One region of the Lysinibacillus sp. NPDC093216 genome, then DNA from elsewhere that is predicted to be linked to it. Evidence: riboswitches for the same ligand, from Rfam matches in the RefSeq annotation. Region 1 holds a riboswitch; each other region holds the start of a gene.

Region 1 (3,212 bases):
CGTAAAGGCAAATAGCGGGCCGAATGGGAATAGCCTTGCTTTATACGGTAACAATTTCGGATCTAAGCCCTGTACCTCGAATGCTCGACGGAAACGGTAATGGCTAAATGCAATTCCTAGCCAAGCAATGAAGCCAGACATCCCAGAGGCATTTAGAAGCCACATATAGACTACACCATCACCAAAGAATGAAGCTAAAAATGCTAGGGAGCCTACAGCTAAAGTCGCCAGTAATGCGTAAATCGGAATACCTCGACGGCTTAGTTTAGCGAAAAATTTCGGTGCATGTCCATCTACTGCCAATTGCCAAAGCATACGAGAAGATGCGTACAGCCCTGAATTCCCTGCTGACAGCATTGCCGTTAAAATGATAGCATTCATCAATGAAGCAGCAAAGGCAATTCCTAAACGGTCGAACACCAGTGTAAATGGTGAAACAGCGATATCTTCAGATAGCAAACGTGAGTCTGTAAATGGAATCAGCAGCCCAATTGCACCGATCGCTAAAATATAGAATAAAAGAATTCTCCAGAAAACAGACTTAACAGCTTTCGGAATATTTTTACCAGGATCATCTGTTTCACCTGCTGTTATTCCAAGTAGCTCTGTCCCTTGGAACGAGAATCCAGCAGCTAAGAAAATACCAAATGTAGCAAGAAATCCACCGTGGAATGGTCCATCACTGATAAAGAAATTCGTAAAGCCTACCGGAGCGTTTCCTCCTAAAATACCAAAAATCATTAGGAAACTGATAATAATAAAAATGATGACAGTTACAACCTTTATCATGGCAAACCAATATTCACTTTCACCATAGCTTTTTACAGATAATAGATTAAACGTTAAAACGACAGCAATAAATAAAACAGTCCAAAGTGCTGATGAGCTATCTGGGAACCAATATTTCATAATTAATGAGACAGCAGAAATTTCTGCCGCAATTGTAATTGCCCAGTTGTACCAGTAGTTCCAGCCAAGCGCAAAGCCTAGAGCTGGGTCTACAAATTTTGTAGCATACGTACTAAATGAGCCCGATGATGGCATATAAGCTGCCATTTCCCCTAAGCTCGTCATTAAAAAATACACCATGATACCGATTAATGCATAGGCGAGTAGTGCACCGCCAGGGCCTGCTTGCGCAATGGCACCTCCACTAGCTAAAAACAATCCAGTACCGATTGTACCGCCTAATGAAATCATTGTAATATGACGGCTTTTTAATTCTTTTTTCAGCTTCGGTGCTTTATGACCGAGCTGATTGACTTTTATTTCACTCACGATATAGCTTCCTTCCTTTTTTAAGAGGCGAAAAAAATGCCATCACATGAACGTTGCTGTGATGGCTAAGTAAATCCTCTGTTCCTTCAAAATGATAGCTCAACACGTTGTTCAAACGTGACAGTTCTGTTCCTTTCGGAGACAGCCCCAGCATGAGGTTTTCAAGTCCCCTCACACTTCGGCAGTATTTCCTTTCAGCTAATTTCTCTAATGCTTGTCATTTCCATTAACATACTCTTAAATACCGCGACCTCTACCTCACTACAAACATGAGGCATTAAATATTAAATTTATGATGGGTATTAGTTTAACATACGACCTATGGCATTTCAATAACTCGATTAATATTCTATATTTTGTGAATTTTCCACTATTTTTATTATTGTGATAAAGTGGTATAGTGATTCAATCAAGTTTGTTCTAACAAGGGGGGATTTATCTGACTACTCATGAACATACCGATACTTATCCTAGCAGGAAAATTAACTGGAAAGGTACAACCTTATTGCTCGTTATCGGAATAATTTGTATTGCCTCGACATTACGGATGCCGCTAACAGTTGTTGGACCTATCATTTCCTTTATCCGTGAAGACCTCGGCATATCCAATATACTAGCAGGCTTTCTAACAACGATCCCATTGCTAGCATTTGCAATCATTTCACCATTCGCTCCAATTGTCGCACGTAAATTTGGACTAGAATTAACATTATTTTTATCAACTATTCTTTTAGGGGGAGGGATTGTACTACGCTCCCTTGGCACAACTAGTTTACTCGTATTTGGTACGATGCTAATTGGTATAGCCATTTCATTTGGTAATGTACTAATTCCAGGATTACTTAAATTGAAATTTCCCTTTCACGTAGGTTTACTTATGGCATTTTTCACAATGTCGATGAATTTGACGGCTGGACTCGGTGCTGGCATTAGCTATCCTGTTGCCAATTCATCACTTGGTTGGCAAGGTGCACTGGCCATTTCACTTGTTCTTGTGGTGTTAACTATTGTAATTTGGATTCCACAGTTGAAATTTAATAAGCCTGAACCGACTAATAAGACTACGAAAGAACGTACACCATTATGGAAATCACCTGTTACTTGGGCAGTAGCAGGGGCTATGGGATTTCAGTCATTATTATTCTACACAACCGCCGCTTGGATTCCTGAAATATATATATCACAAGGATTAGCTGCAGATCGCGCAGGCTGGATGTTTTCCATCATGCAATTTTCACAAGTTCCAATGGCTTTAGCTGTTCCTATTATCGCTAGTAAAATGACATCTCAACGTCCTCTCGTATTAATGTTTACAGTATTTTACTTAGTTGGCTTTATCGGAGTAGTCATGGAATGGACGACCCTCGCTGTACTGTGGATGGTGCTACTAGGCTTAGCCGGAGGCGCTTCATTCGCATTAGCGATGATGTTCTTTACACTACGTACCCGTACAGCTTTTGAGGCAGCTGATTTATCAGGATTTGCGCAATCACTAGGATATTTATTAGCCGCAATCGGTCCAATCTTATTTGGTTATTTACATGATTTATTCGGTGGTTGGAATATCACCGGCTGGTTATTTGTTGTCGTAACATTTATTCTCTTTATATGTTCATTTAGGGCTTCTAAAAATGAATATGTGAATTAAAAAGGGCGGCTCATGATTAAATTATGCCTCGGCATAATTGATCATGGGTCGCTTTGTATTTGCACAATCTTAAAGTGTGCTGCCTTTCTCTACTAATAAGGTGGTTTCTGATAAAAGTAATTTGGTGTATTGTAAACATTAACATAAGGTTTATGGAAAATATGAGTCGTAGCTGGTGAGAGAGGTGGAATCAACCACGTCCAATTGCCAGTAACCTTTCGATCCGCTGCTGCTTCTGTTTCCTCAAACAATTTAAATTGCTGTGCAGCTGTATGATGATCTACTA
Region 2 (3,212 bases), on a different contig from region 1:
TAGCATAATTTGAAAATGGTTCATACCAATTGCAGATGCGGCCTCGTACTGCCCTTTATCAATGGATACAATACCACCGCGAACAATTTCAGCCATATAAGCACCTGTGTTTAATGAAACAACTAAAATACCTGCCGTAATAAAGTGCATATCAATGCCAAATGCAATATCTAATCCGAAAAATACAACCATTGCTTGTACAATCATTGGTGTACCACGGAAAAATTCGACATAGCATGTTAGTATAAAATTAATGAGCTTTAAGCTATAGAACTTTACACCTTTTTTACGAACCTTAATGGTATGCATAATTCCGATGAAAAATCCGATAAGTGCACCAATAATTGTACTACTAATAGAAATAAGTAATGTATAATACGCACCTCGTAAAAACATTTGCCAGTTGTTCTCAACAATAGAAATAATCCAATCAAAACTCATGATGTTCCTCCTAACAACGTCGTGTTGCTTGTTCGTTACAGTATCCTGTTTTGGCTGGAGCCTTTGTTTCTTTTATTTTATGAAACTTTTAGCTCAGACATTATTATTATTTAGAAAGATTATAAATTGTAATGAGATGGCACGGACTAGCAGATAGCCCGTGCCATCATGTTATTGTGCTGCTGGTTGTTGGTGAATGGCTTCTTCCATAATTTTTTGGCGATCATCTTCAGAAATACCTTTTAAGATTTCATTGATTTTTTCAAGATTTGCATCGCCTTTACGTAAACCAACTGCAATGGATGTATTTGAAATATCTGTATCGAAGCCTTTTTCAAACTTCACATACGCGAACTTATCATTTGCAGCAGCAGCGGAAATACCTTCTGGACGTTCAGCTACATAGCCGTCAATTTTTCCAGCTTCTAATGCAACGCGCATTGCTGGGAAGTTATCCATTGCAGTTTGTTTTTTTACATCTTTGATTTGATCGATGACATTGTAGTTAGATGTATTTAATTGTGATGTGATTTTAGCACCAGAGAAATCTTGGATAGAAGTTGCTTTTTCATATTTGCTGCCTTTTTTAATGACCATAACAAAATCAGATGTATAGTAGTTTTCAGTGAAGTCAACTGTTTGCTTACGCTCTTTTGTAGGTGACATACCAGCAATGATTGCATCGATTTTATTGGATTGTAGTGCTGGTACTAAGCCATCCCATTCCAATTTTACGATAACCAATTCTTTTCCTAAGCCCTCAGCGATCTTTTTCGCCATTTGTACATCATAACCACCTGCATATTCTGCATTATCCGCAATTTTTACTGCGCCATTTGAATCACCCTGCTGTGTCCAGTTAAACGGAGCATAACCTGCTTCCATCCCAATACGGAATTGGCCGCCGCCTTCTTCCGTACTCGTCTTGTTACCGTCATTACTAGATGACGTCGTATCCTTTTTGTCACCAGCACCACAAGCTGCTAGCAAAATTGCAGTCATGACGGTCAACATTAATACCAACGATTTTCTTTTCATGTAACATTCCCCTTTTCTATAAAAAAATAAGACAACTGTACCAAAAAAGACCTAAGTACTGAACTTAGGTCTTACTTTTTTAACAGTTGCCCAAATCCTCACTATAATTCCATCATTCCGAGATAGCACAACCTAGTAAATCTGGAAAATAATTTACTAGGACAGTCCTGCACTTATTCACTGCAGACCCAGCATAAAAGTACGAGCTCCTTTTATACTTCGGCGATAGTTCCTTCTCCATTGCGTCTTCGCTTGCTTATACTCAACAATGAACTAATAAATACCGCGCCTCTACCTCACAATAGGATAAATGTGAGGTTTGTATATTTAATTGATATTAAGATACTACTATAAAGCTAATGTGTTCGTCAAGATAATTTTATTACTTTTCTGACTAATTACAATATTAGGGTTTTTTATCCTTTTTATGCCTTATATACACTTTTGCAAAGTTGAAAATGATTAAGACTGCCGCTTTGCCGAAAGAATCCGTAAAGTCGCCTATGCTTCTTTATACGAACTTTACCCAATTTATATACTTGGATGCAGTTATAATAATGTAAATGAAAAGCCGATTCTTTAGAAAATCCGTATCGCTACGAATACTTTTTCCGTCACTTTAGCTCTTCTATCCGTCGATTCGTTTTCTTTCCGTCGATTCAGCTTTTCTATCCGTCGCTACGAGTACTTTATCCGTCACTTTAGCTCTTCTATCCATCGATTCGTTTTCTTACCGTCGCTCTGGCTTTTCTTTCCGTCGATTCAGCTTTTCTTTCCGTCGCTATGAATGCTTTATCCGTCACTTTAGCTCTTCTATCCATCGCTTCGTTTTCTTTCCGTCGCTCTGGCTTTTCTTTCCGTCACCTTGGTTCTTCTATCCGTCGCTATGAATACTTTTTCCGTCACTTTAGCTCTTCTATCCATCGCTTCGTTCTCTTTCCGTCGCTTTGGCTTTTCTATCCGTCGATTCAGCTCTTCTATCCGTCGCTATGAATACTTTATCTGTCATTTTGGCTCTTCTTTCAGTCGCTTGGTTTTCTTTCCGTCGCTCTGGCTCATCTTTCCGTCGATTCTGCACTTCTATCCGTCGCTACGAATACTTTTTCCGTCACTTTAGCTCTTCTATCCATCGCTTCGTTCTCTTTCCGTCGCTTTCTTAAGAGTTGCTCCATAAAAAGAAAAAAACCCTGCAAAACAATGTTTGCAAGGTTTTAATAAACTCAGGAATTAAGAATTTAATAATAAATCTTCTGGGTTTTCAAGTAGTTCTTTAACAGTTTTAAGGAAGCCTACAGAATCTTTACCATCGATAATACGGTGGTCATAAGAAAGAGCTAAGTACATCATTGGGCGAATTTCTACTTCACCATTCACTTCAACTGGACGTTTTTTGATAGTATGCATACCAAGAATACCAGCTTGTGTACCATTCATGATAGGTGTAGACATTAATGAACCGAATACACCACCATTTGTAATTGTGAATGAGCCACCTTGAAGATCAGATAAACCTAATTTTTTGTCGCGTGCTTTTTTAGCTAGGTCTGCAATTGAATCTTCAATTTCAGCAAAGTTTTTGCGGTCAGCGTCACGTACAACCGGTACTACTAAACCTTCTTCTGTTGATACAGCTACACCGATATCAAAGAAGTTGTTTAAGTGAATTTCATCACCATTGATTTGTGCGTTCACATATGGGTATTTTTTAAGCGCTGCAACTACAGCTTTTGTGA
Region 3 (3,212 bases), on a different contig from region 1:
TTTACGAGAAGCTAGAGCACATTAAACCTAAGGAGATTTTTATCCCACAATCTATTGATGCAGATATTTTAACGGAATTACTAGAAGTTAAGGTACTGACACCAAAACGTGGGCAAAAAAAAGAGCTAGTTGAATTAGCGACGAAAAATGCTGAAATTGCTGTAGCAGCGAAGTTCCAGCTTATTGAACGTCAGGAAGAGCGCACAATAGGAGCATGTGAGGCGCTCGGTGAAGCGATGGGCATTTCTACGCCGTTACGGATTGAAGCCTTCGATAATAGTCATATGCATGGGACAGATGCTGTATCTGCAATGGTTGTATTTATCGATGGAAAACCTGCGAAGAAGGAGTATCGAAAATACAAAACACGTACCGCCGCCAAGCACGATGATTACGGGGCAATGCAGGAAGTAATACGTCGTCGATACACACGTGTATTAAAAGATGGTCTACCTTTACCGGATTTAGTACTAATAGATGGTGGGAAGGGACAAATGGAAGTCGCGCGTGAAGTATTAGAGGATGAGCTCGGCCTTGTCATTCCAATTGCCGGATTAGCAAAAGATGAAAAGCATAATACTTCACAGCTTCTATTTGGTGATCCACCAGAAGTTATTGCGTTAAAACGTACAAGTGATGGATTCTACTTATTACAACGAATTCAGGATGAAGTACACCGCTTTGCTATAACCTTCTTACGACAGCAGCATGAGAAACACGCTATACAATCTGTCCTCGATAATATAGAGGGAATTGGTCCAAAGCGAAAACAACAATTACTCAAGCATTTTGGTTCTGTCAAAAAAATTCGTGAGGCAAGTATGCAGGCATTACAAGAAGCAGGGATGCCTGCTAATCTTGCTAGCAATATTCATGCTTATTTTCATTCAGCAGAAGACTCTCACCTCTAAAGGTAGTGAGATGAATGCAGATGGAATTCCTTTTCAGTGGGTGTACAAACACCTACTGAATGAAAATAAAGCCTTCGGACGCATTGTTTATCTGTGCGAAAGCGAAGCGTCAGCGGCAAATGTCTTCTGCGCGAAAGCGAAGCGTCAGCGGCAATTACGCCAAGGCGAAATTGATTTTCGACAAGACACATTGTCAAAGGATTAGACGTATGCTAAGGTTGTATATAACATTGCTCTTCAATAAAGCGATGTTATATACGGCGCCTTAGTTTTTTTAGTAGTTTCTACTTATTGAATTGGAAATTTCTTCACTAAGGTTCAATTAAATACGATCACTATTTAGTGATGATAGAGGTGCAAGGTTCAAGAGTAGTACATGCGAGGACGAACAAGTCCAGTGAAAATGTATGAAAGGGGAACTTGCCGAAGTGGAGCATCGTTGTTTCCGATGCTGTGCTGGTTTTACATTTAAGAGATGTAAGACTGTCGATTCTAAACGTTTCGGAGAGCTATCACACATGCGCAAGTTACTTTATTGTACATGTTATAGGCAGCTTTCACGTTATGTGAGGAGCTGCCTTTTTAGTTTTCCGAAACAACATTTTTTCAAGTCTGTTACTTTTACCTAAGAGGTGAAGGGGTGCTATTTGCTTTTGTGGTGTTATTTTGTGAAAAGCTGCAAAAGCATAGCTACTTTATAATCAGTAAAATGATTGAATACGAAGGAGAATGATAAAGATGGCGAGAGTTGTGATGAAATTTGGTGGTGCTGCATTAGCATCAACAGAGCACATTCAAAATGTTGCGCAAAAGGCGATTGCAGAAAAGGAAAGAGGTTTTGATGTTGTCGTTGTCACTACAGCTATGAGGAGTATATCTAAAGAATTAACAAAGATGGTTCGTGATTTATCAGACAATGCATCTAAGCGTGAACTAGACGCATTACTTTCAACAAGCTCACAACTTACTAGTACATTAGTGGCAATTGCTTTACAGGAGGAAGGATATGATGCTGTGTCATTAACGGGCTGGCAGGCAGGCATTGAAACTGATGCTATGTATAGCAATGCCCGTATTGATGGGATGGATGCTAGACGAATAGAAGAGCATTTTGTACAGGGGAAAATCGTAGTCGTTGCTGGGGAACAGGGTATCGATAATTTACGGAATATTACGACGTTAGGTAAAGGTGGGGCGGAAACGACGGCTATAGCCATTGCAGCAAAATTGAAGGCGAAGCGGGTAGATATTTACACGAATGTGGATGGAGTCTATACAGCTGATCCAAGTCATGTTGCTGGGGCACAAAAGCTAAAAGAAATTTCCTATGATGAGATGCTAGAGCTATCAAACTTAGGGTCACAAATTTTACACCCGCGAGCTGTAGAGTTAGCAAAGAAGTTTCAAATCCCGGTTATCATTAGGTCGAGCGAAATAGATACAGTAGGTACTTTATTGAAGGAGGAAGTTGAAATGGAAAAAAATTTAATTGTACGAGGTGTTGCCTATGAGTCAGACGTTATTCGCTTAACGATTGGTTATGATGCTTATTCTAATGCTTCGTTAGCAGATATGTTCACAATACTTGCGGAAAATCGTATAAACGTCGATATAATCGTACAAGCAATAATTGATGGCTTAAAGCCGACTGTATCATTTACCATTTTAAAAGAGGAGTTCGCTGAAGCATTACGTGTACTAGAAGATAGTAAAGTATCACTAGGATTTAGTTTTGCTGATTTTGAAATTGGTTTAGCGAAAGTTTCCATTATTGGATCTGGTATGGCATCTAATCCAGGGGTGGCTGCCCGAATGTTTGATCGTCTACGCCGTGAAGATATCCCTGTAAAAATGGTAAGTACTTCTGAAATAAAAGTGTCTGTCGTTGTACCTCAGGACGAAATGATTCGTGCAGCAAATGCATTACATGATGAATTTAATTTATTTCAGGAAATGTCTTTTGTACAGAAAGTGTAGCGACAACTGAGTGATCAACTTCGTGCCGCTGACGCTACGCTTTCGCGCAAAAAACATTTGTTGGCCTAATGCCTTCGGACGCAATTTAAAAGAGTCAAAGATGGATAGAGCACCCAAAGTCAAATTCGTGGATAGAGCCACCAAAATCGTGGATAGAGCACCCAAAGTCGTAGATAGAACCACCAAAGTCGTGGATAGAGCACTCAAATTCATGGATAGAGCCACCAAAATCGTGGATAGAACAGCCAAAGCGACGGAAAGAAGGGCATAATTGATTTTAGAACAAGCGCTTTTCATATAATGTTGAAGAGGATGTGTCAGTAA

Evidence for each region. A riboswitch is a leader RNA that binds a small molecule or an ion and turns the genes downstream of it on or off. The one in region 1 is predicted to bind lysine.
Region 2: another riboswitch for lysine. It lies ahead of ACQKOG_RS13440 (transporter substrate-binding domain-containing protein); the one in region 1 lies ahead of ACQKOG_RS26925 (amino acid permease).
Region 3: another riboswitch for lysine. It lies ahead of ACQKOG_RS07375 (aspartate kinase); the one in region 1 lies ahead of ACQKOG_RS26925 (amino acid permease).

The regions. Positions count from the first base shown of each region.
Region 1 is NZ_JBNNVB010000055.1:2,686-5,897, reverse strand. Features, by position in the region: gene ACQKOG_RS26925 (amino acid permease) at 1-1,278, opposite strand, end outside; lysine riboswitch at 1,366-1,542, opposite strand; gene ACQKOG_RS26920 (CynX/NimT family MFS transporter) at 1,718-2,926, shown strand; gene ACQKOG_RS26915 (nitric oxide synthase oxygenase) at 3,019-3,212, opposite strand, start outside.
Region 2 is NZ_JBNNVB010000010.1:108,966-112,177, reverse strand. Features, by position in the region: gene ACQKOG_RS13445 (amino acid ABC transporter permease) at 1-441, opposite strand, end outside; gene ACQKOG_RS13440 (transporter substrate-binding domain-containing protein) at 613-1,479, opposite strand; lysine riboswitch at 1,595-1,781, opposite strand; gene ACQKOG_RS13435 (hypothetical protein) at 2,396-2,557, opposite strand; gene odhB (2-oxoglutarate dehydrogenase complex dihydrolipoyllysine-residue succinyltransferase) at 2,707-3,212, opposite strand, start outside.
Region 3 is NZ_JBNNVB010000004.1:245,749-248,960, reverse strand. Features, by position in the region: gene uvrC (excinuclease ABC subunit UvrC) at 1-911, shown strand, start outside; gene ACQKOG_RS07380 (hypothetical protein) at 922-1,116, shown strand; lysine riboswitch at 1,253-1,431, shown strand; gene ACQKOG_RS07375 (aspartate kinase) at 1,650-2,888, shown strand.